Regions from separate parts of the Martelella sp. K41-7 genome, predicted to be linked through region 1. Evidence: riboswitches for the same ligand, from Rfam matches in the RefSeq annotation. Region 1 holds a riboswitch; each other region holds the start of a gene.
The links. A riboswitch is a leader RNA that binds a small molecule or an ion and turns the genes downstream of it on or off. The one in region 1 is predicted to bind thiamine pyrophosphate.
Positions count from the first base shown of each region.

Region 2: another riboswitch for thiamine pyrophosphate. It lies ahead of thiC (phosphomethylpyrimidine synthase ThiC); the one in region 1 lies ahead of thiM (hydroxyethylthiazole kinase).
Region 3: another riboswitch for thiamine pyrophosphate. It lies ahead of thiE (thiamine phosphate synthase); the one in region 1 lies ahead of thiM (hydroxyethylthiazole kinase).
Region 4: another riboswitch for thiamine pyrophosphate. It lies ahead of AC0L7L_RS16460 (ABC transporter permease); the one in region 1 lies ahead of thiM (hydroxyethylthiazole kinase).

Region 1 covers NZ_CM147867.1:2,442,563-2,447,920, forward strand. Annotated here, with positions in the region: gene AC0L7L_RS11590 (dual specificity protein phosphatase family protein) at 1-259, shown strand, start outside; gene AC0L7L_RS11595 (LysR family transcriptional regulator) at 265-1,158, opposite strand; gene AC0L7L_RS11600 (CoA-acylating methylmalonate-semialdehyde dehydrogenase) at 1,278-2,774, shown strand; TPP riboswitch at 2,849-2,943, shown strand; gene thiM (hydroxyethylthiazole kinase) at 2,993-3,793, shown strand; gene thiE (thiamine phosphate synthase) at 3,790-4,428, shown strand; gene thiD (bifunctional hydroxymethylpyrimidine kinase/phosphomethylpyrimidine kinase) at 4,425-5,225, shown strand; gene AC0L7L_RS11620 (c-type cytochrome) at 5,349-5,358, shown strand, end outside.
Region 2 covers NZ_JBVVRV010000002.1:154,956-160,313, reverse strand. Annotated here, with positions in the region: gene AC0L7L_RS21185 (3-hydroxyacyl-CoA dehydrogenase NAD-binding domain-containing protein) at 1-884, shown strand, start outside; partial or broken gene AC0L7L_RS21180 (thiamine phosphate synthase) at 1,080-1,235, opposite strand; gene thiC (phosphomethylpyrimidine synthase ThiC) at 1,258-3,066, opposite strand; TPP riboswitch at 3,165-3,280, opposite strand; one part of gene AC0L7L_RS21170 (IS5 family transposase) at 3,459-3,880, opposite strand; one part of gene AC0L7L_RS21170 (IS5 family transposase) at 3,880-4,213, opposite strand; gene AC0L7L_RS21165 (ZinT/AdcA family metal-binding protein) at 4,421-5,358, opposite strand, start outside.
Region 3 covers NZ_CM147867.1:4,045,328-4,050,685, forward strand. Annotated here, with positions in the region: gene AC0L7L_RS19245 (TRAP transporter substrate-binding protein) at 1-622, opposite strand, end outside; gene AC0L7L_RS19250 (TRAP transporter large permease subunit) at 634-2,433, opposite strand; gene thiE (thiamine phosphate synthase) at 2,430-3,092, opposite strand; TPP riboswitch at 3,204-3,306, opposite strand; gene AC0L7L_RS19260 (HAD family hydrolase) at 3,345-4,022, opposite strand; gene AC0L7L_RS19265 (sugar-binding transcriptional regulator) at 4,019-4,978, opposite strand; gene AC0L7L_RS19270 (MFS transporter) at 5,331-5,358, shown strand, end outside.
Region 4 covers NZ_CM147867.1:3,447,275-3,452,632, reverse strand. Annotated here, with positions in the region: gene AC0L7L_RS16470 (MmgE/PrpD family protein) at 1-1,111, opposite strand, end outside; gene AC0L7L_RS16465 (sugar porter family MFS transporter) at 1,277-2,608, opposite strand; TPP riboswitch at 2,837-2,946, shown strand; partial or broken gene AC0L7L_RS16460 (ABC transporter permease) at 3,052-3,767, shown strand; partial or broken gene AC0L7L_RS16455 (ABC transporter substrate-binding protein) at 3,799-4,739, shown strand; gene AC0L7L_RS16450 (hypothetical protein) at 4,919-5,125, shown strand; gene AC0L7L_RS16445 (aminotransferase) at 5,172-5,358, opposite strand, start outside.

The DNA.
Region 1 (5,358 bases):
GCCGCTTGAGCGCAGCATGGAACTTCTGGCACTGATGCGGGATGCCGAAAAACCGCTTCTGATCCACTGCAAGGCCGGCGCCGACCGCACGGGCCTGGCCTCGGTGATGTATCTCCAGCAGGTGGCCGGTGTGGACGAGGAACGCGCTGAATGGCAGCTCTCCCCGATCTACGGACACCTCAATATTCCCCTGACCCGTCCCTATGCCATGGACAAGACCTGGGAGCAGCTGGAAAAGGATTTCGGCCTGCCGAGCTGACGGCATCAGGCAGGGTCTGAGATAAACCGGCTTCGTTCCTCACGGAACCGTCGGGTCAGGAAGGCCCGCACCAGCGCGATGCGCGCCAGATTGCCGGTATCGGGATGCGACAGAAGATAATAGGAGCGCCTGAAGCGAATTGACGGCAGGATGCTGACCAGGCCCGGACTGTCACGCACCACAAAATCATGAAGAATGCCGATGCCGATGCCGGCGCGCACCGCCTCGATCTGACCGGCGACACCGGCGCAGCGGAACAGCCGCCCGGCCGACCGTCCAAGATGATTGGCATAGTTCAGCGATGAGGCATAGGCGTAGTCCTCAACCCCCGTCACCGCCGCATGGCCGGACAGTGCATGCTCATCCTCCGGCGTGCCGTAACGGTCGAGATAGGCACGGGCTGCGTAAACCCCGAGCGTGTAATCCGTCAGCCGCGAAATCACCAGCCTGCCCTCTTCTGGCGGATCAAGCGTGATCGCCAGATCTGCCTCACGCTTTGACAAAGAGAATGTGCGCGGCAGAGGCACCAGTTCGATCACGAGCCCGGGATGGTCTTCCTGCAGCCGACCAAGTTCACCGGCAAGGAAATAGGTCCCGAGACCATCCGGCGCGCCGACCCTCACGGTTCCGGCAAGACTTGCCCCGCGCGCCCGTGTATCCTCGGCAACCCCGAGGATTTCCGTCTCCACCCTTTCGGCAACCGACAAAAGCCGTTCCCCCGCTTCCGTCAATGCCGAACCAGCAGGCGTGCGTTCGAACAACGGCTCCCCGAGCGTATCTTCCAGCGCATTAAGGCGGCGCGAAACCGTGGCATGATTGAGCGCGAGTGCCTGTGCGGCGGCGAGGATCTGGCCGCGTCGTGCGACGGCGAGAAAGATGCGCAGGTGATCCCAATCCATGCATGGCCTTTAATTTTTGCACAATGGATTTGTAAACTATCCTGTTTCTTTGCAGAAATTAACAGGCAAGATGGCGGCAAGTGAAAAACATGATGCAGACAGACTGCGGAGGAAACACCATGAAATCCATCCAGCATTTTATCGGCGGCAAGATCGTCAGCGGTTCCGGCACCCGCACCGTGCCGACCTATAACCCGGCGACGGGCGAACAAAGCGGTGCATTGTCGCTTGCCAATACTGCCGATGTGCGCACCGCTGTCGAGGCCGCAAAGGCTGCCTTTCCCGGCTGGGCAGAAACAACCCCGCTGCGCCGTGCCCGCATCCTGAACAAATTTCTCGGCATTCTCGAGGAACGCGTGGGCGACCTTGCAAAGGTGATCACCGCCGAACACGGCAAGGTCCATTCCGATGCGCTCGGCGAAATCCAGCGCGGCATGGAGGTCGTTGAGTTCGCCACCTCAGCCCCGCAGCTTCTGAAAGGCGAATTCACCGAAAATGTCGGCACCGCCGTCGACAGTTGGTCGATGCGCCAGCCGCTTGGCGTTGTTGCCGGGATCACGCCGTTCAACTTTCCCGCCATGGTGCCTATGTGGATGTTCCCGGTGGCGCTTGCCTGCGGCAACTGCTTCATTTTGAAGCCATCCGAGCGCGACCCTTCCGCCGCACTGCTGATTGCCGAATGGCTGAAAGAAGCCGGCCTTCCCGATGGCGTCTTCAACGTCGTACAGGGCGACAAGGAGGCCGTCGACGCTATCCTCGCCAATCCTGATATTCAGGCCGTAAGCTTCGTCGGCTCGACGCCGATCGCGCGCTATATCTACACCACGGCCACAGCAAACGGCAAACGCTGCCAGGCCCTCGGCGGTGCCAAGAACCATATGATCGTGATGCCCGACGCCGATATGGATCAGGCAGCCGACGCTTTGATGGGCGCGGCCTACGGGTCGGCCGGCGAGCGCTGCATGGCGATCTCGGTCGCGGTTCCCGTCGGCGACGAGACAGCGGACCGTCTGATCGAAAAGCTCAAGCCCCGCATTGCCGCCCTCAAGGTCGGCCCCGGCAACGATCCGGAAGCCGACATGGGACCGGTCGTTACAGCTGCTGCCCGCGACAAGATCCTCGGCTATATCGATTCGGGCGTTGAAGAAGGTGCGGACCTCGTGATCGACGGACGCGACCTCAATCTTCAGGGCTACGAGAACGGCTATTTCGTCGGCGCAACCCTGTTCGATCGCGTCACCACCGACATGAAGATCTACAAGGAAGAAATCTTCGGCCCGGTTCTCTCGGTCGCCCGTGCATCCAGCTATGACGAGGCGGCACAGTGGATCAACGACCACGAATTCGGCAATGGCACGGCGATCTTCACCCGCGACGGCGATGCAGCCCGCGCATTCGCGCACAAGATCCAGGTCGGCATGGTCGGCATCAATGTGCCGATCCCGGTTCCGATGGCGTTTCATTCCTTTGGCGGCTGGAAGGCATCGCTGTTCGGCGATCATCACATGCATGGCCCGGAAGGCATGCGCTTCTACACGCGCCTGAAGACCATCACCAGCCGCTGGCCCAAGGGCATCCGCTCAGGCGCAGAATTCTCCATGCCGACGATGAAGTAACGGCAGAGATTAAATTCCTGCCGGTTCAATCCGCCCCCTTATCGGGGCGGATTTTTCTGCTATAAGACTGCCATGATGAGCGACGGGGGCGTCCGCTTTTGCGGGCTGAGAAGCACCCTTGGAACCTGATCCGGATCATACCGGCGGAGGGAGTCACTCGGGCCTTTCCTCAATCTGGCCCGACCGGCTTTCCCGCCACAAAAGAAAGGGAAACCGGGATGACGGATGCGACCCCCGATATTCTGCTGACCGAGATGCGTGCAAAGGCTCCCCTTGTGCAATGCATTACCAATTACGTGGCGATGAATGTCGCAGCCAATGTACTGCTGTCCGCAGGCGCCTCGCCTGCCATGGTCCATTGTGAGGAGGAAGCCGGAGAGTTCGCCGGCCTGGTCTCCGCGCTGACCATCAATATCGGTACGCTGTCGCCGCAATGGATCGGAGGCATGAAGGCGGCAATCGCGGGTGCCGCGGCAAAGGGCACGCCGTGGGTGTTCGATCCCGTTGCCCATTTTGCGACCGGGTTCCGAAAAAATGCAGCCCTCGAACTACTTGATCTCCGCCCGACAGTCTTGCGCGGCAACGCCTCCGAAATTCTCGCCTTTTCCGGTGCGACCAGCGGCGGCAGGGGCGTGGACGCCGGTGACAGTGTTGAGGCGGCGGAAGAAACGGCGCGCCACCTGGCCAATGAACGCTCCATGGTGGTGGCCGTCACCGGAGAAAGCGACTTTGTGACCGACGGCAGCCGCAGTGCCCGCATAGAAGGCGGATCGCCACTGATGCCGCGCGTGACAGCGCTCGGTTGCGCGCTGACCTGCCTTGTCGGCGCCTTCGCCGGCACCCGCCCCGCCGACCCGTTTTCCGCAACTGTCGCCGCGCTCACGCTCTACGCCGTCGCCGGTGAACGTGCCCATGAGCGTGCCAACGGACCGGGTTCTTTCGCCGTTCAGTTCCTGGATCAGCTTGCGGCTGTCACACCTGCGGAACTCAAGGCCGGTGCAAGGGTTACCCTTTCATGAGGCTCGTTTTCGATCTGTCGCTTTATCTCGTACTTGACCCTGTGCTCTGCGCTTCCTTTGGCATGGCAGAAACAGCCAGAGCCGCCGTGCGTGGTGGCGTGACCATGGTGCAGCTCCGCATGAAGGACGCCACAACAGTGGAACGCATCACTGCGGGCCAAGAACTGAAAAAGGGGCTCGACGGGACCAATGCCCGCCTGATCGTCAATGACGATGTCGACGCGGCAATCGCGCTTCGCGCCGATGGTGTCCATGTCGGTCAGTCGGATGACAATCCGGCAGCGGTCAGAGGCCGTATCGGACCGGATATGCTGCTCGGCCTGTCAATCGACAGCCTTGAGGCCGCGCACAATTTCGACCCGGCAGGGCTGGATTATATCGGCGCCGGGCCAATTTTTGCGACGAATACCAAGCCCGGTCATGCCGTTCCTCTCGGATTTGAGGGGCTCACAGAAATAACGGCGCTTTCCGCCCTGCCCGTCGTCGCTATCGGCGGATTGAAAGCCGAACATGTGGCCGCCACATTCGAAGCGGGCGCCGACGGCATTGCCGTGGTCTCCGCGATCTGCGGACAAACCGATCCCTATCAGGCATCGATGGCGCTCATGGAAGCCATCGGGAAGGCAAAGACATGATTGCGAACATTCTTTCGATCGCAGGTTCCGACCCCTCGGGCGGCGCCGGCATTCAGGCCGACCTCAAGACGTTTTCGGCGCGCGGAACCTACGGCATGGCCGTGCTGACGGCGCTGACGGCACAGAACACGCGCGGTGTCACCAGCGTGCACCAGGTGCCATCAGCTTTTGTGGCCGAGCAGATTGCAGCGATCTTCGACGATGTTTCGGTCAGCGCGATCAAGATCGGCATGATCGCCAATGCCAATATCGCGGTCACCGTCGCCGACAGTCTGCGCCACCATGTCGAAGTGCCGGTCGTCCTGGACCCGGTGATGGTCGCCAAGGGCGGTCACCGGCTGCTGCCGGAAGACGCGGTTGAGGCGCTGAAGGAGCATCTGCTGCCACTTGCTGCGCTTCTGACACCCAACCTGCCGGAAGCCGCCGCCTTGCTTGACGAAGACGTTGCGAACGACCGCGCGGCGATGATTGCCCAGGGCAAGGCCCTGCGCGGACTTGGGGCCCAGGCTGTGCTGATGAAGGGCGGACATCTCGAAGGCGACGATTGCCCGGACCTTCTGGTGACCGCCGAAGGTCATCACTGGCTTGAAGGCGAGCGCATCGACACCGCCAATACACACGGTACAGGCTGCACGCTCTCCAGCGCGATTGCCGCCGAAATCGGCAAAGGGCTTTCATTGCCGGAAGCCGTAGCCGAGGCAAAGGCCTATGTCATTGGCGCCATTGCCGCATCCGACAAGCTTGCCGTCGGATCCGGCCACGGCCCCACCCATCATTTCCACGCGCTCTGGTCGTGATCTCAACAAATCGTGATGGCGATATCAGCGACCATGTCGAATTGACATTATGCAACATTCTCTTGCCTCTGGTTTCCTGTTGGCAGCACGCTATACTGATCCTGAGAAGAGAAGGAGGCATTGATGAAAAACG
Region 2 (5,358 bases), on a different replicon from region 1:
TCTGCAAACCGGGTGCGATCCTTGCCACCAATACTTCCACGCTTGATGTTAATCGCATTGCAGCCGCAACGGCGCGTCCGCAAGATGTCATCGGCCTGCATTTCTTCAGCCCGGCCCACATCATGAAGCTTCTGGAGGTCGTACAGGCGGAAAAGACCGCGCCGGACGTGATCGCGACCGCTATGGCAATTGGCCGGAAGCTTGGAAAGCACAGCGTTCTGGTCGGTGTGTGCGACGGCTTTGCCGGCAATCGCATGTTCATCAACTTCAATCGCGAGGCCCAGATCCTGATCGAGGAGGGCGCCCTGCCCTGGCAGATCGATGCGGTCATGACCCGCTGGGGGCTGGCCATGGGGCCGCTGGCGGTGATGGACCTTGCCGGTCTCGATATCGGTTACAATATCCGTCAGTCCCGCGGGCCTCAGACCCCCTACCCGTTCACCACCGCCGACCGCCTGTTTGAAGCTGGCCGTCTCGGGCAGAAATCCGGCAAGGGCTGGTACCTCTACGAGGCGGGCGCACGGCGCGGCGTGCCGGACCCGGAGGTCGAGGCTCTGGTCAAGGCAGTTTCTGCGGAAAAGGGGATTACGCGGCGCAAGGTCAGCGATGACGAGATCCTGCGCCGCTGTATGTGGCAATTGGTCAATACCGGCTATCAGATCGTCGAGGAAGGCATTGCCCAGCGCATCAGTGATCTCGATGTCATCTTCGTCAACGGCTACGGCTTTCCCCGCACGCGCGGCGGCCCGATGTGCTTTGCCCGCGAAACCGGCCTTGAGCAAGTGGCCCGCGACATCATGCGCTACCACGCCGAGATCGGCCCGCACTGGAAGCCTTCGGCGCTGCTGCTCGCCGAGGCGGGCATCTGCGACTTTGGTGCGTGACCTCGGAGGGGCGAAGCATAGGCATTGTCGACGGCATTGCGCGGTGGCAAAGACCAGTTGGCGGCGATGGCCCGTTCGAAGTTACCGTCACGCTCGGCCATATCAGTCACCTCTTTGCCGAAGGTTCGCGGCTACGGATTTTCGGGTCGCCCGGCAAACAATCCTCGGTGGGCCTCTCACCCCAAGCAGCCTGATCCTGCCAGTGGCCGCTCTGCCGCCCGTCTTGTTGCGAAGTTGCGCCGTAGTTGCCCCGCCCGCCACCGCGCGGCGCGCGGTCTCGACCATCTCGATCCCGGCACAAAGGCCGGGATCGAGAACCAGATAGACAGACAGGTCGGTGGATTGCCGCATCCCGGATGCCCGTTGCGGCATGTCAGGCCTCCTCTTCGCTGTTCAATGGAACGTAGAGTGCCCCGCCCTCTCGGAATTTCTCCGCCATCCTCGCCATCCCGACCTTCTGGGCCTCGGCGCGGATGTCGTGGGAGATCCGCATCGAGCAGAACTTGGGCCCGCACATCGAGCAGAAATGGGCGGTCTTGTGCGCCTCCTTGGGCAACGTTTCGTCATGCATGGAGCGGGCGGTCTCCGGGTCAAGCGACAGGTTGAACTGGTCTTCCCAGCGGAACTCGAAGCGCGCACGCGACAAAGCGTCGTCACGTATCCGCGCGGCTGGGTGGCCCTTGGCGAGATCGGCGGCGTGAGCCGCAATTTTGTAGGTGATGACGCCGGTCTTGACATCATCACGATCCGGCAGGCCGAGATGTTCCTTGGGCGTCACGTAGCAGAGCATCGCCGTGCCGAACCATCCGATCATCGCCGCTCCGATGCCACTGGTTATGTGGTCGTAACCCGGCGCGATATCCGTGGTGAGCGGCCCGAGCGTGTAGAACGGCGCCTCGCCGCAGGTCTCAAGCTGCTTGTCCATATTGGCCTTGATCTTGTGCATCGGCACGTGGCCGGGGCCCTCGATCATCACCTGGCAGTCTTTCGCCCATGCGATCTGCGTCAGTTCTCCAAGCGTTTTCAACTCGGCGAACTGCGCTTCGTCATTGGCATCGGCAATTGAACCGGGACGCAATCCGTCGCCGAGGCTGAAGGACACGTCATAGGCGCGGGCGATGTCGCAGATCTCGTTGAAATGATCGTAAAGAAAGCTCTCACGGTGATGATGGAGACACCACTTGGCCATGATCGACCCGCCACGGCTGACGATCCCCGTCACCCGCCCCACCGTCATCGGAATCATGTGCAGGCGCACCCCCGCATGGATGGTGAAATAGTCCACCCCCTGTTCTGCCTGTTCGACCAGCGTGTCGCGATAGACCTCCCAGGAGAGATCTTCGGCAATGCCGCCGACTTTTTCCAAAGCCTGATAGAGCGGCACGGTTCCGATCGGAACAGGCGAATTGCGGATGATCCAGTCGCGGATGTTGTGAATGTTGCGCCCGGTGGAAAGGTCCATCACCGTATCTGCGCCCCAGCGCGTGGCCCAAACCATCTTCTCCACTTCCTCGGCCATTGAGGAGGTCACGGCGGAATTGCCGATATTGGCGTTGATCTTCACCAGGAAATTCCGCCCGATCGCCATCGGCTCGGCCTCGGGATGATTGATGTTGGCAGGGATGATCGCCCGGCCCTTCGCCACCTCGTCCCTTACGAATTCGGGCGTGATGAAATCCGGAATTTCGGCGCCGAAATCCTCGCCATCGAGTGCAAGCGCGTCTTTCGCCGCCCTGCGACCCAGATTCTCGCGGATGGCGACAAACTCCATCTCTGGCGTCACGACCCCGGCGCGGGCATAGGCCATTTGGGTCACGGCGCAGTCTCCCGTCGCCCGGCGCGGCCGATGACGCACTGGAAATTCCGGCACCAGCCGCATACCCTCGGCAAAGCCGTTGTCCTCGGGTTTCACATGGCGGCCGTCATAGGTCCGGGTATCCTTTCGCGCGGCGACCCAGCCCTCTCGCAGGCGCGGCAGCCCGCCCTCGATGGAGGGTTTGGCATCCGGATCGGTATAAGGGCCGGAACTGTCATAGACGGTTACGGGTGGCTCACCCGCACTGGGGTGCACATCGATTTCGCGCAAGGGCACGCGGATATCAGGATAGAGCACGCCCTTTTGCCAGACGCGGCGGGACGCCGGCAGCGGACCTGTGGTGACGGTTGGGGATAAGTCTTTCATCGGTCGGAGCCTCCATAGCTCTTGGCGTTGGAGACCCAGTTCGACGTCGAATGGAGGAGGCCGCGCATTGCATCCGATAGGAATAGCGGGCTTGATCCCGCGCAGCCGATGCACCATCCCTACGCCAGTGTGAACTGGATCAGGTTCATCGGGTCACTGCGCTGCGACAGCCAGCAGTATCTCAGCCCCTTGTCGGGACCCCCGGGTGAGCGCGCCAAAATTGCGCCGAATAGACGCGCTTGTCAACGCCAGCCTTGGTGGAGGGAATATAGCTTTCTATTTTTTTGGCGCACCGGGCAATCAAAAACCGGATCAAGCTTATTCGCCCGGTGCTTTGCTTCGCGCACTCCCGGCATTTTTGACTTTTTCGTTAGGCTCAGGACTCGTTAAAATCAAAGCCAGAAGATAACGGCAGCAGCGATGCATATGCTTGAGAAGAAAGTGTGTGCACAACGGTCGTATCGGGTGTGAATTCGGCGCCAGTCCTTGAGCCTGCCAAACATGTTCTCGATTTTATGGCGCTTTTGGTAGAGCTTGCGGTCATGCGCTATTGGGACCTTTCTGTTCGCCCTCGATGGAATGCAGGCCTTGATTTTGCGCTGCGCCAAGGCCTCTCGAAACCAGTCGGCATCGTAGCCTTTGTCGGCCAGTACCGTCTTTGCTTTGGGAAAGGCCTCTATCATTCGGGCAGCACCTTTGTAGTCGCTCGTCTGCCCTTCGCTCAACAGCATGATCAGTGGCCGGCCATGGCCATCGCAAACCGCATGCAGCTTGGAGTTCAAGCCGCCTTTGGTGCGCCCGATACGTCTGGGAACATCCCCTTTTTTAGCAGACTGGCTGCGGTGCGATGTGCTTTCAAATGCGTAGCGTCGATCATCAACTGTTCCGGCTCACCGCATTCGGCCGCCAACTCAGCGAAAATCCTGTTGAACACACCAAGCCTGCTCCAGCGGATGAAGCGATTATAGATCGTCTTGTGCGGTCCATATTCCTTCGGCGCATCGCGCCATCGCAAACCATTGCGCAAGACAAAGACAATGCCGCTCACGATCAGCCGGTCATCAACACGAGGCACACCGTGAGACAGTGGGAAATAGGGCTCGATCCGGCGCATCTGCGCCTGCGACAGCAGCGGCAAATCACTCATTGCGGTTCTCCATTCGAGCCCAATGAATCAAAACGAAGAGAACGCCGCAAGTGATTTAATAGGTCCTGAACCTAGTGTCTTCTCGCTGCAAACGGCGATGATGGCACCGTTTACGCGCATCTACTTGTACTTGATCCTCGGAAGAAACGTGAAAAGGGCGTCCAGCCGTGAAGCCGGACACCCGTTCTTTGAAGCGCTACGTCTAGCTCAGTGGGTCAGCATCTCGTCGGCGATCTGGTCGCTGTCGAGCGATGACGGGTAGTAGGTCGGCCAGTTTGTCAATTCTTCCAGAAGGGCCGCACGGTCGTCACCCCAGTAGAGGTGATAGTGATCGGCGTCTGCCCGCGCGATCCGGTGGTCGGAGAACTGGATGAATTGCGGCGCGGCCTCGTCGCCCTCGCTCTTTTCGAAGATGAACCGGACGCCCCTGTTGCCCTTGGCATAGGTCAGGACTTCATAGCCGTCGCTTTTGTAGCGACCTTCAACCGCCTCGCCATCTTCATAGAAGGTGACTTCGTGGCCATCGATGGTGATGCGCTCGACATCGGTCTTGTAACCGGTGTCGTAGTAAGCCTTGTATTCCTCGACGGTCATGCTGCCGGTCTCGGCCTTGTGCTTCATCACCGGGTCGAGTGTTCCGTCCTGAAGATAGGGATAGACCGACTGCCAGTCGCCGGCCCAGTCGGAAAGCGGACGGTCCGCGATCTGGCTGTCCTCGAAATAGCCCTTGTAAATCTGCGGATCGCCATGATCGTGGGCGTGATCATCTTCGCCCTCGTGGACCATGCCGCTGCCGCCTGCAACGGCGATGTTGTAGGGCATACCGCCGACGTCGACCGTACCGACTTCCGCGAGACCATCCTTGGCGATGCGGCGGACGAGGCCGGCATTCGGGTCGCTCATCACGATCTCATCACCGGCCATGGCGATGCGTGGACGCGGGTCGTTCCAGTGGCCATCCATCGAATAGGGCTCGGTAACCTTGGCGCTTGTCGTGAGGCTGGCGTCCAGAATGTCGATCTGATGCAGGCTGCCATCCTCGGTCAGCACATAGCCGAAAAAGGGATTGGCCGGATCGAGCGCGAAGTCAACGCGGCGGAACGGCAGTTCGATATAGCTAAAATGCGGCTCATCGGCCGGGTCGA
Region 3 (5,358 bases), 1.6 Mb from region 1:
CGACCCCTGTTGCAAGCGCGTTGTAAGTCTCGGTGATCGGAATGCCGACGGGGACCGCGCCGAAGGCGCTCCAGAGCCCGGTGTGAAGCGGGCTGTTGATGACCCTGATGGTGACGCCTTCGAGCTGCTCAGGCCGTGTTACCGGCGTCTTGGCCAGAAGATGGCGGGCACCGTAATCGATGAAGCCACCGACGACGAAGCGTTCATCGGCAAGCTGCGCCTTCAGCCCGGCGCCGACAGGCCCGGTGACGACGCGCCGCAGGTGTTCAGGGCTTCGGAACAGGAACGGCAGGTCGAGGATTTGCAGTTGCGGCACCCAGGACGATAACGCGGAGACGGTAGACAGGCTCGCCTGCACCGAGCCGAGACGGATGCTGTCGGCGACCTGTTTTTCGCCACCGAGCGCGCCGTTGGTGACGATGTTGAAGCGGAAGCGGCCGGGCAGCCGCTCCTCGGCCTTTTCGGCAAACAAGCGCCAGATCTTGGTCTCGGGCTTGTCCTCGCCCAGAAGGGAGGCGACCGTCACCGTGGTCTGGGCGTGGGCGGGGCGGGCGATATAGGGGGCGGACAGAACCGCCAGTGTTCCGGCTTTCAGAAATCGACGGCGATTGAGGGTCTGCATGGGGTCTCCTCTCAGATCAACAGAATGTAGGTGCAAAGGATGGCGATGGCGGCGAGCAGGGCCGTGAGATAGGGTATGACGGCGCGAAACAGCGCAGCTTGAGGAATTTCCGTCACGCCCGCGACCACGAGAACCAGCATGCCGACAGGCGGGGTCAGCCCGCCGATCATCAGTGTGGTGACGATGATCACCCCGAAGGCGGTCGGGTCGAGCCCGGCGTCGATTGCAAGCGGCAGCAGCAAAGGCCCGAGAAGCAGGATCGCCGCGCCGATATCAAGCACCAGCCCGGCGCCGAGCAGCACGAAAACAGCAAGAGCGAGAACCGCGACGGGAGACCCGCCGAACGCCGCGGCAGCCGACGAAATCATGCCGGCCACCCCGTCGACAGCAAGCTGGAAGGCAAAGGGGCCGGCCGAGCCGATGAGCAGACCGATAGCGGCGGCTTCAGCGGCCGTCTGCCGGAACACCGAAAACAGGGAGCATCGGCGTGTTTTCGAAAAGCCTGCCAGCGCCAGCGTGTAGATCGCGGCAAGAGCGGCCGCCTCGGTGGTGGTGACGATGCCGACGCGGATGCCGACAACCACAATGACACCGAGCCCGAAGGCCGGAACGGCAGCAAGGAAGGCGTGCCCTCGCTCGCCCGAGCAGGCCCGCTGGCCACCCGGCTGGTTGCGGGTTGTCAGGTGAATGGCGATGCTGAGGGCGACTGCCATTAAAAGGCCTGCGAACAGCCCGCCGACAAGCAGCTTGCCGACCGAAAGATCGGTCGCGGTCGCAAGGATCAGGAAGGCAATCGAGGGCGGTATGATGTTATCGAGGACCGAGGCGGCGGCGATGATTGCGCCTGCGCGGGCAGGCGGATAGCCATGGCGCACCAGTTCCGGATGAAAGGTCGTGGCGGAGAACACTGCATTGGCAACCGACGAGCCGGAAGCGCCGGAAAACAGCGTGCCAGTGGCCAGCACCGTCTGCGCCAGCCCGCCGCGCCGGTGGCCGACAAGCGCGGCGGCAAAGGCGACGAGTTGTTTTGCCGCGCCCGAGGCCGAAAGGGCCGCACCCGTCAGCAGGAAAAACGGAATGGCAAGCAGCAGGAAATGCGACATGCTGGAAACGGCGGTTGTGACAATCGTTTCGGTCGCGAGGTTGCCGCCGAACGGCATGGCGATCATTGCGGCAGCCAGAAAGGCATGGGCAAGCGGTGCCGCTGTTATGAGGCCGACGGCCGCTGCAATCGCGATCGCAGCGCTCGGCGGCAGCGCGGTGGTTACCGTTAAGCGCAGGCAGGTGAGGTAGATGGCGGTTGCGAGGATTGCCGAAGCTGCAAGCGATAATGCCTTCTGTTCGCTGATGCGGCGAAGGATGAGGACCATCATGAGCAGGCCGCCGCCTGCACCGATCACGGCAAAGCGTAGCCATTCGGGAAGCCCGAGCGTCGGCGATGTGCCGCCGATCAGAGCCACGACGCGGCTGCTGCCGAAAATCAGCACAAGCGCTGCCAAAAGACTGACGGCATCAGCGATGATCCGGGCCGCTTTTGCGACAACCGGCCTGAAGGGAAGATCAAGCCGCATCGACAGCGGCCCGGAAAGGGCAAGCGGTGCGGCCAATGCGATCAGCGCCACATTCAGCCATATGCCGAGATCTTCCGTCCCGATCAACCCTGTGTGAAACAGATATCTGAGAACGACACTTGTGAGCACGACGGCCAGCATGACCGCCAGCACGGCGGCGGCAATCAACCCGAGTGCCGCCTCCAGCCGCTTGGCGAGCCGGGCAGCCTTTGTATGCATTGTTGCCGGAGTGCTTGTCATTGCTGCCGGTTGGCGATCGCGGTGTCGATGGCCCAGCGAAAGTCGCGGGTTGCGGCGGCGACATCAGGCGCGTGAAAAATTGCTGAAATAGCCGCGATACCGTCGGCCCCTTCGGCAATCAGTTGCGCAACGTTTTCAAGCTTGATCCCGGCGATGGCGCCGACCGGCAGGTCGGGACGCGCGCTCTTGAGACCGCGCCGAAGCGCGCTGAAGCCGCGCATGCCGACCGGTGGATCGAGATTGATCTTGGAGAGTGTTTGATAGACGCCGCCGATGCAGGCGTAATTGACCGGGGCGGATGAGGCTTTGGCGCCGTCGGAGGCATTCTTGACGGTCAGGCCGATGATCGCGTCCGGCCCGAGCAGCCGCCGCGCGGTTTCCGGCTCCATGTCGTCGGCACCCAGATGCACGCCGTCGGCGCAGGACGCAAGGGCGACATCAACCCGGTCGTTGACGACAAAGGGAATGCCGGTCGGTGCCAGCGCCTTGCGGATCTCGATGGCCCGCTCGATCATCTGACGGGTCTTGGCGTATTTGTCGCGATACTGGATCAGCGTCGCACCGTTTTCGGCAGCAAGCCGGGCAAGCTCCGACAGCGGTGCGGTTTCAACGAGCCCGGCATCAACCAGCGCGTTCAGACGATAATCGACGGCTCTCATGGCCGCATCCCGCAAGCTGGCTTCTTGCAGATCCGGCGAATTTCCAACGACATATGACGACCTCCATGACATTGCGGAGACCGGATCAGGCTTGGAAACGAAAAGAAGGGAGGTGACCGATTTTTCCGTTCCTACGCCGGTATGACCCGGATCAGGTTCAAGGGTCCGGCTCGTTGCCATCTCAGCATCGCATGATGCTCCCCTCGGAATTTGCATGACTTTGTCGGGCTTTCGGCCCTCTGTCAACCGGCTTCAGACAGCGCCGAACGCTGCTACCTCGAAGCTGGCCAGATCGTCCAATACCGTGGCTGCCCCTGCAGCAAGAAGCCGCTCTGCATGGAGCGGTCTGATACCCTCCAGATGGCCGCCACCGACGAAACCGACGACGCGCATATCCGCGCGGCCGGCGGCAATAACACCGGCAATCGAATCCTCGAGCACCACGCAATTGCCGGCGCCCTTGCCGAGCTTTTCCGCTGCGTAGAGGAAGACGTCAGGCGCGGGCTTGCCGTTTTCAACCGAGTCGGCGCTGAAGGCGCGGCCTTCGAAGCGGTCGGCAAAGCCGATACAGTCGAGCGCGACGCCAAGTCGTTTGTAGGAACCGCCGGACGCGATGCAGTAGCTGATGCCGGCGGCATCCAGCCGGTCGAGCATTTCGCGGGAACCGGCCACCGGCTGAAGTTCGTGCGCATAGCGCTCAAACAGCCTTTCATACCATTCCTTCTGGAAATCGGGATCGATCGGCTGGCCCGTCCTGTCTTCGACAAAGGCGATGATCTGCCTGATCGAGGACCCGAGAAAAGTCTCGACCAGCGTATCCCAGTCGATGACGATGCCGTATTTCTCAAGCGAGGTCCTGAGTTCGGCAAGCGCGATGATCTCGCTGTTGGCAAGCACGCCGTCGAAATCGAAGATGACTGTTTTGTTCATGGGGCCCTCGCCAGAATAAGTTCAGCGGTGATATCGTCGGTAATCAGCGTGGTGACAAGTCCGCCATGGATTGCGGCGATAATAACATCGACCTTGTGGACACCAGTTGCAGCAAGCACTCGTTCCGGAACATTTTCAAGCGCTTCGAGCCCGATGCTGACGGCGCAACGGTTCACAACATGGTCGATTTCCCGGCCGTCGCGATCAATGAAATAGCCGACGATATCGCCGACCGCGCCTTTTTCGGAAAGTTCTGCCGATGTGACATTGGCAGGCAGGGCCGTGGTCATCAGCACGGATTTGTCGGAAAGGTCGCCTGCAGCCAGCACGGCCAGATCGAGTTTTTCAAGCTTTTCCAGATGCGCGTTGAAAACCAGGTTGGAAAGGAAGCCTTCCCTGTTTGTTCCGGGAGAAAGATAAACCGGGGCTGCGAACAGCGAATACTGGGCACCGAGCCGATCAGCAACGCCTACGGTGAGGCCGAAGGCGTTGAAGGGTGCGCCCTGGGCCGTGCCGCCGATCATCGAGACGATTTCAACCTTCGGGAGCTGCATCCGGGGCAGGTACGTCATCGCGTTTTTGAGCGTCATGCCCCAGGAAACGCCGATCAGACGCCAGCGCTCCTCGTGCAGGCCCTTAGCAAGATAGTTCGCAAGAGCCGCACCGGCGGTAATCTGGTCATCGTGATTGTCTGGATTGGCCGGCGCCACGATGGCATCCGCAAGGCCGAAGCGGGTTTTCAGCTCCTCCTGCTGGCGGAAGCGGATGACATGCGGCGACTGGATGTCGACGCGCACCAATCCGCTGGCGCGCGCGGCCCTGATCGCCTGGTTGACGCGCAACCGGGTTACGCCCATCAGCACCGCCACGTCGGACTGGGTCATCTCATTGATGAAATAATGCCAGCAGACCTCAGCCAGAAATGCATCGGTTTCCGCAGTCACTTCACTTGCCACCAGTCATACCCCGTCATGCCGTTGATTTCGGCCCGCCATATGACCTGTTTTCATCTGAATTGCAAATTTGACATTTGTAATTTAGTGCAAAAATAATGATTAATATCAAATATTTATGGATACATGTCAGTGCAAGGAAACCCGACGGGGCGGTCTCTCCCGCCCAGTGTTTCCACTGTCGAGGAACCTGAATTGACTGTTGGCCAAGGTTAGAGGAGGTATGCAAGCATCGTGCAGCCGGCCGGAAGCACACTCATCAGCAATACTGACTTCTGAGTTCAGCGATATTGGATATTCATGCCGTTTGATCCCTGTTAATTTTGGCGGCGGGATTTTTTCGGGATAGGATTTCATGGAACAGGCTGTAAAACGCGGGGCCG
Region 4 (5,358 bases), 1.0 Mb from region 1:
GCGCATAGGAGCGCTCATGGTGCCAGCCGCCATCTTCCAGTGCGACCGCAAAGATATACATGATCGAGTGGTCGAGCGTTTCGCGGCTCGCATTCGGGTCCATCTTCTGCGGGTCGTTGGCGCCGGTGCCGATCACGTAATGGGTGTGGTGGCTGGTCTCGATCAGGATCGACTTCACCTTCGAAAGGTCGCCGATCTTCGGCCCCATGCGGCGAGCAAGGTCGATCAGCGCCTGGCTTTGATATTCAGCCGAATGCTCCTTGGTATAGGTGTCCATGATCGCGCGCTTGGCTTCGCCCTTTTCCGGCAGCGGCACGGTGTATTCCGCAGTCGGGCCGGAAAGAAGGTAAGCGATGAAGCCGTCTTCGCCCTCCCATGCCGGCGATGGTGCGCCTTCGCCCCGCATCACCCGGTCAACCGCCTCGACCGCCATCTTGCCGGCAAAGGCCGGAGCATAGGCCTTCCAGCTCGAAATCTCGCCCTTGCGCGATTGCCTTGTCGTGGTCGTCACATGCAGCGCCTGCTGAACGGCCTGATAGATGGTCTCGGTATCAAGCCCCAGTGCTGTGCCGATGCCGGCAGCCGCCGATGGTCCCAGATGGGCGATATGGTCGATCTTGTGCTCATGCAGGCAGATGCCCTTGACCAGATCGACCTGAATTTCATAGCCGGTGGCAATGCCGCGTGCGAGCGCCTCGCCGGAAAGCCCGCAATGTTGGGCGACGGCCAGAACCGGTGGAATATTGTCGCCGGGATGGGAATAATCGGCAGCCAGAAACGTGTCGTGATAGTCAAGCTCACGCACGGCCACACCATTGGCCCATGCCGCCCATTCCGGCGAAAACCGCTTGTCGGCGGCAAGGCCGAAGATTGTCGCGCCCGGCGCAAACGGGTGGGCGGTCGCCTGTGTTCTGGCACTGATGGCCGGACGGCGGGCGATGGAGGCGGCGGCCACGGAGGCATTGTCGATGATCCGGTTGCCGATCATCTCCACAACGTCGTCGTCGAGGGCCACGCGATCAGCCGCGACCGTGGCGATCTTCCAGGCAAGCTGGTCTTCCCGTTTCAGGTTTTCCGATGATTTGTGGGTGCGCACCGTGTGGTCGTGCATGAATTCTCCTCCCGCTTCAATGCCACCGCCGTTTTCGCCTGATTGGCGCAAATTGTCCATTACCGGCAATGCAGCCATTAGTCTTAGGCATTTTGGCGGTTGCATGCAAAACGGCCCGCAGGAGGGTCTCCGGCGGGCCGTTCGATCTCTTTCAGGGCGTGCCTGTCAGCCCGCAGCAAAAGTGCGCTGCTCGATTTCCTCAAGCGTGATGCCCTTGGTCTCCGGTGCCACCGCAATCGCATAGAAAACACCGATCACGCAGAAGGTGGTGAAGATCGCGAAGGTTCCGACGATCCCGATGCCTGCGAGAAGCTCAGGAAACAGCAGGGCAACGACGAAGTTGAAGAACCAGTTGGCAATAGACGCCAGCGCCATGCCGCGCGGGCGCAGCCGAAGCGGAAACAGCTCCGCCATGTAGAGCCAGGGCAACGGACCGAGGCTGACGGCGAAAAAGCCGATGAAGGTGAAAATCCCGATCAATGCCAGATAAGGCGTTGCGGCAACGTCCATCATGGTCGCGACGGTGACCAGCGCCATCGAGGCGGAGGTGCCGACGAAGCCAAAAATCAGTAGTTTGCGTCGTCCGATCGATTCCACCAGATACATGGCGACGATGGTCAGCGCCACATTGACGACGCCGATGCCGACCGTTGCCAGAAGCTGTGTCGTGGTGCCGGAAAAGCCCGCGTTCTTGAAGATTTCGGGTGCGTAATAGATGATCGCGTTGATGCCCGAGAGTTGCTGAAGCACGAACACGATCATCGCGAAACTGGTGATCGGCAGGATGCCCTTCTTCAGGAAGGTGTTCCAGGCGGGAGTGGCTTCCTCGTCCTTGGCGCTTTCCTTGATCTCGGTAATGATCTTGTCGACGTCTTCTTCGCTCGCCTCAGGCTGCAGCTTCGTGATGATGTCGCGCGCCTTGTCGGCGTTCGAATTCAGCGTCAGCCAGCGCGGCGTTTCCGGCGACAGCAGGATGCCGACAAGGGCGATGATCGACGGAAACACGCCGACACCGATCATCCAGCGCCAGTCGCCGGTGCCGCCAAAGGCCGCATCCGACATATAGGAAACCATGATGCCGATGGTGATCATCAGTTGGAAGGCCGAGACGATCGTGCCGCGAATACGCGCCGGAGCGACTTCCGCGAGAAACATCGGAGCGGTCATCGCAGATGCGCCGATGCCGACGCCGATCACAAGGCGTGCCAGTGTCAGCACATACTGGTTGAAGGCGAACGCGGAAAACAGCGAGCCGAACAGAAAGATCACTGCGCCGAGAATCAGCATCGGCTTTCGGCCGTAGCGGTCGGTGGTCACCATCGCCAAGATGGTGCCCGCGACAGCGCCGAGCGGCACGGCAGAGGTGATCACGCCCTCCATGAAGGGGGTAATGGTGAAATCCTGTTTGATGAACGGCAAGGCGCCGGAAATCACGCCCTGGTCGAAACCAAAGAGCATGCCGAAAAGCGCCGCCACGATGACGATGGCGATAAGCATTGTTTCCTCCGCATTGTCGGGGCGGCCGGTTTTTCGGCGCGCCGGTCAGTTATCTTCCACTGACCGTTTAGTGTGATTTTATGAACGCTAACTGAAAATCATCCGTATCGCCATTGTTTCCCGACAACTTGAAGGTGAAAAATGGCGGGGAAGTCAATCCAGACACAGATTCGGCAACCATGGATTGTGCCTGCACTCTTGACCATGGCGCTCCGCGCAGGCATAGATAAGCCATCCGAGGGGTGCGATCTTGTGACCAAGATGCTGAGATGGCTTCGTGCCGAACCCTTGAACCTGATCCGGGTCATGCCGGCGTAGGAACGGAGTTTGGTATTGAGCGACACGCCCAGAAAATCTGCCTGTTTTGATACGTCCGCTGCCCGGCCACGCCGGGGAGAGGGGACTTGAAGCAAGGCCTGTCTGCAGTTTTCAAATTTTGTCTGATGGTTTGTGCACTTGTCCTTGTCTGGCAGGCGGTGGTCACGGTGTTTGCGCTGCCGCGCTATATCCTGCCAGCCCCGCTTTCCGTGGCCATAAAGCTGTGGACCGGCCATGCCTATCTGTTTTCTGAAGCGCTCGTCACGCTGCGCGAGATCATTGCAGGTTTTGCCGTCGGTGCGCTGTTCGGTGCCGGTGCTGCCTTTCTGCTGGCGGGCTTTCCCCGCTTGGGTCGGCTGGTCTGGCCCGCGCTGGTGGTGCTGCAGTCCTTTCCCGTTTTCGTCATCGCACCCATGCTGGTGCTCTGGTTTGGCTTCGGCATCACCTCCAAGATCGTGATGACGACGATCATCGTGTTCTTCCCGGTCGCTTCCAATTTCGCCGATGGGCTTGCCCGCACCGACAGCGCCATCGTCAAGGCTGCCCGCCTCGATGGCGCCAGCCACTGGCAACTTCTCGTTCTCATCAGGCTTCCTCTGGCCATGCCGCAGCTTTTTCCGGCCTTCGTATAGCAGCTCCGCTTGCCCCGCTTGGCGCCGTCGTCGGCGAATGGGTCGGCGCTGCCGGTGGTCTCGGCTTCGTTATGGTGCAGGCCAATGCCCGGATGCAGGCCGATACTGTCTTTGCTGCCATGTTCATCCTGGCCGTGGAGGCCGTGCTGTTTCGCAAGGCGGTGGATCTCGCCGCCCCGTTTTTCACCCGCTGGTCGCCAAACCACTAGACGGCCGCACACTTTTTCCACGGAGGAAAGAATGCTCAAGAAACTCGCGCTTGCCGCGGCGCTGACGATGTTGCCCGGCCTTGCCGCCGCCAACGACAAACTCAGTGTCATCCTCGAATGGTATGTGAACCCCGATCACGCACCGATGGTGATCGCGCAACAGCAGGGATACTTCGAAGAGGAAGGCCTCGATGTGGAGCTCGTGCCGCCGGCTGATCCTTCCATGGTTCCGCGCATGGTCGCTTCTGGCCGTGCCGATATCGGCGTTCATTATCAACCGAACCTCTATCTCGACCACGCCGCCGGCGTCGAAATCAAGCGTTTCGGCACGCTGGTGTCCACTCCGCTCAATACGCTGACAGTGATGGCGGACGGGCCGGTAAAGTCGCTGTCTGATTTGAAGGGCAGGAAGATCGGCTTTTCCGTTGCCGGGATCGAGGAAGCTGTCGTCTCCGCCATGCTTGAAAGCTCCGGACTGTCGCGGGATGACATTACACTGGTCAACGTCAATTTCGCGCTCACCCAATCGCTTCTCTCCGGTCAGGTCGACGCCACAATCGGCGCGTTTCGCAATTTCGAGCTGACCCAGATGGCAATTGAAGGTGAGGAGGGACGCGCTTTTTCCCGGAGGAAAACGGCGTTCCGGTCTATGACGAGTTGATCTTTGTGACCCGCGGCGCGCTTCTCGATGATGATCGCCTTCCACGCTTTCTCGACGCGGTTGAACGGGCGACGATCTTCATCACCAATCACCCGCAACAGGCATGGGGGCTTTTTGCAGAGGCCTATCCCGATCTCGATGATGAGCTGAACCGTCAGGCCTTCGCCGATACTGTCGCCCGCTTTGCCAAGAGCCCGGCGGCCTTCGATGCCGGCCGCTACCAGCGCTTCGGGGCCTTCATGGCTGAAAACGGGCTGATCGACACAGCGCCGGCGGTGTCCGAAATATCGGTTTCGCTTCAGCGCGAATAACAAAGCCTCGGCCTCAAATCGCCACAAAAGCAAAATAGAAGATACGTAAATACCGAAAGGCGGCTGGTGGCCGTCTTTCGCGTTTCGGTCTTTTGTATAGTTTTAATGACGGGCGGCGTCAGGCTGCCCCGAGAGATCGATCTCGAGAATGCGCTATCAAGCCTCAGGGAGATCGGAACATGAAGCTCTTCGGCCTTGTGCTGGTGGTGATCGGCCTTGCCACCTTGACCATACGTTTCGGCTTTTATCATTATCGCGATGTCGCCGGCGATATCGAGGGCAGCCTTTTGGCCCCGCTCGCCCATCTCGTGCTCATCGGCGGCATCATGCTTCTGACGCTGCATCTTGTGTTGCGTCTCGTGCAGCATGTGCTGGGGCACCATTGACTGAGCCACCCCGGGACAGGCCCGGGTGTGGCAAAGTCAGGTCGTGTCAGCCGAGAACGGCGGTTACGGCCTTCTTGGTGGCGGCAACGATCTGGTCGGCTTCTTCGCGTGTCAGGCACAGTGGCGGAGCGTAACCCAGAATATCGCCTTCCGGCATGGCGCGGGCGATAACCCCCTCCGACAGCAGCGCGGCGGCGAGCTTGTAGCCGACCTTTTCTTCCGGATCGAAGAAG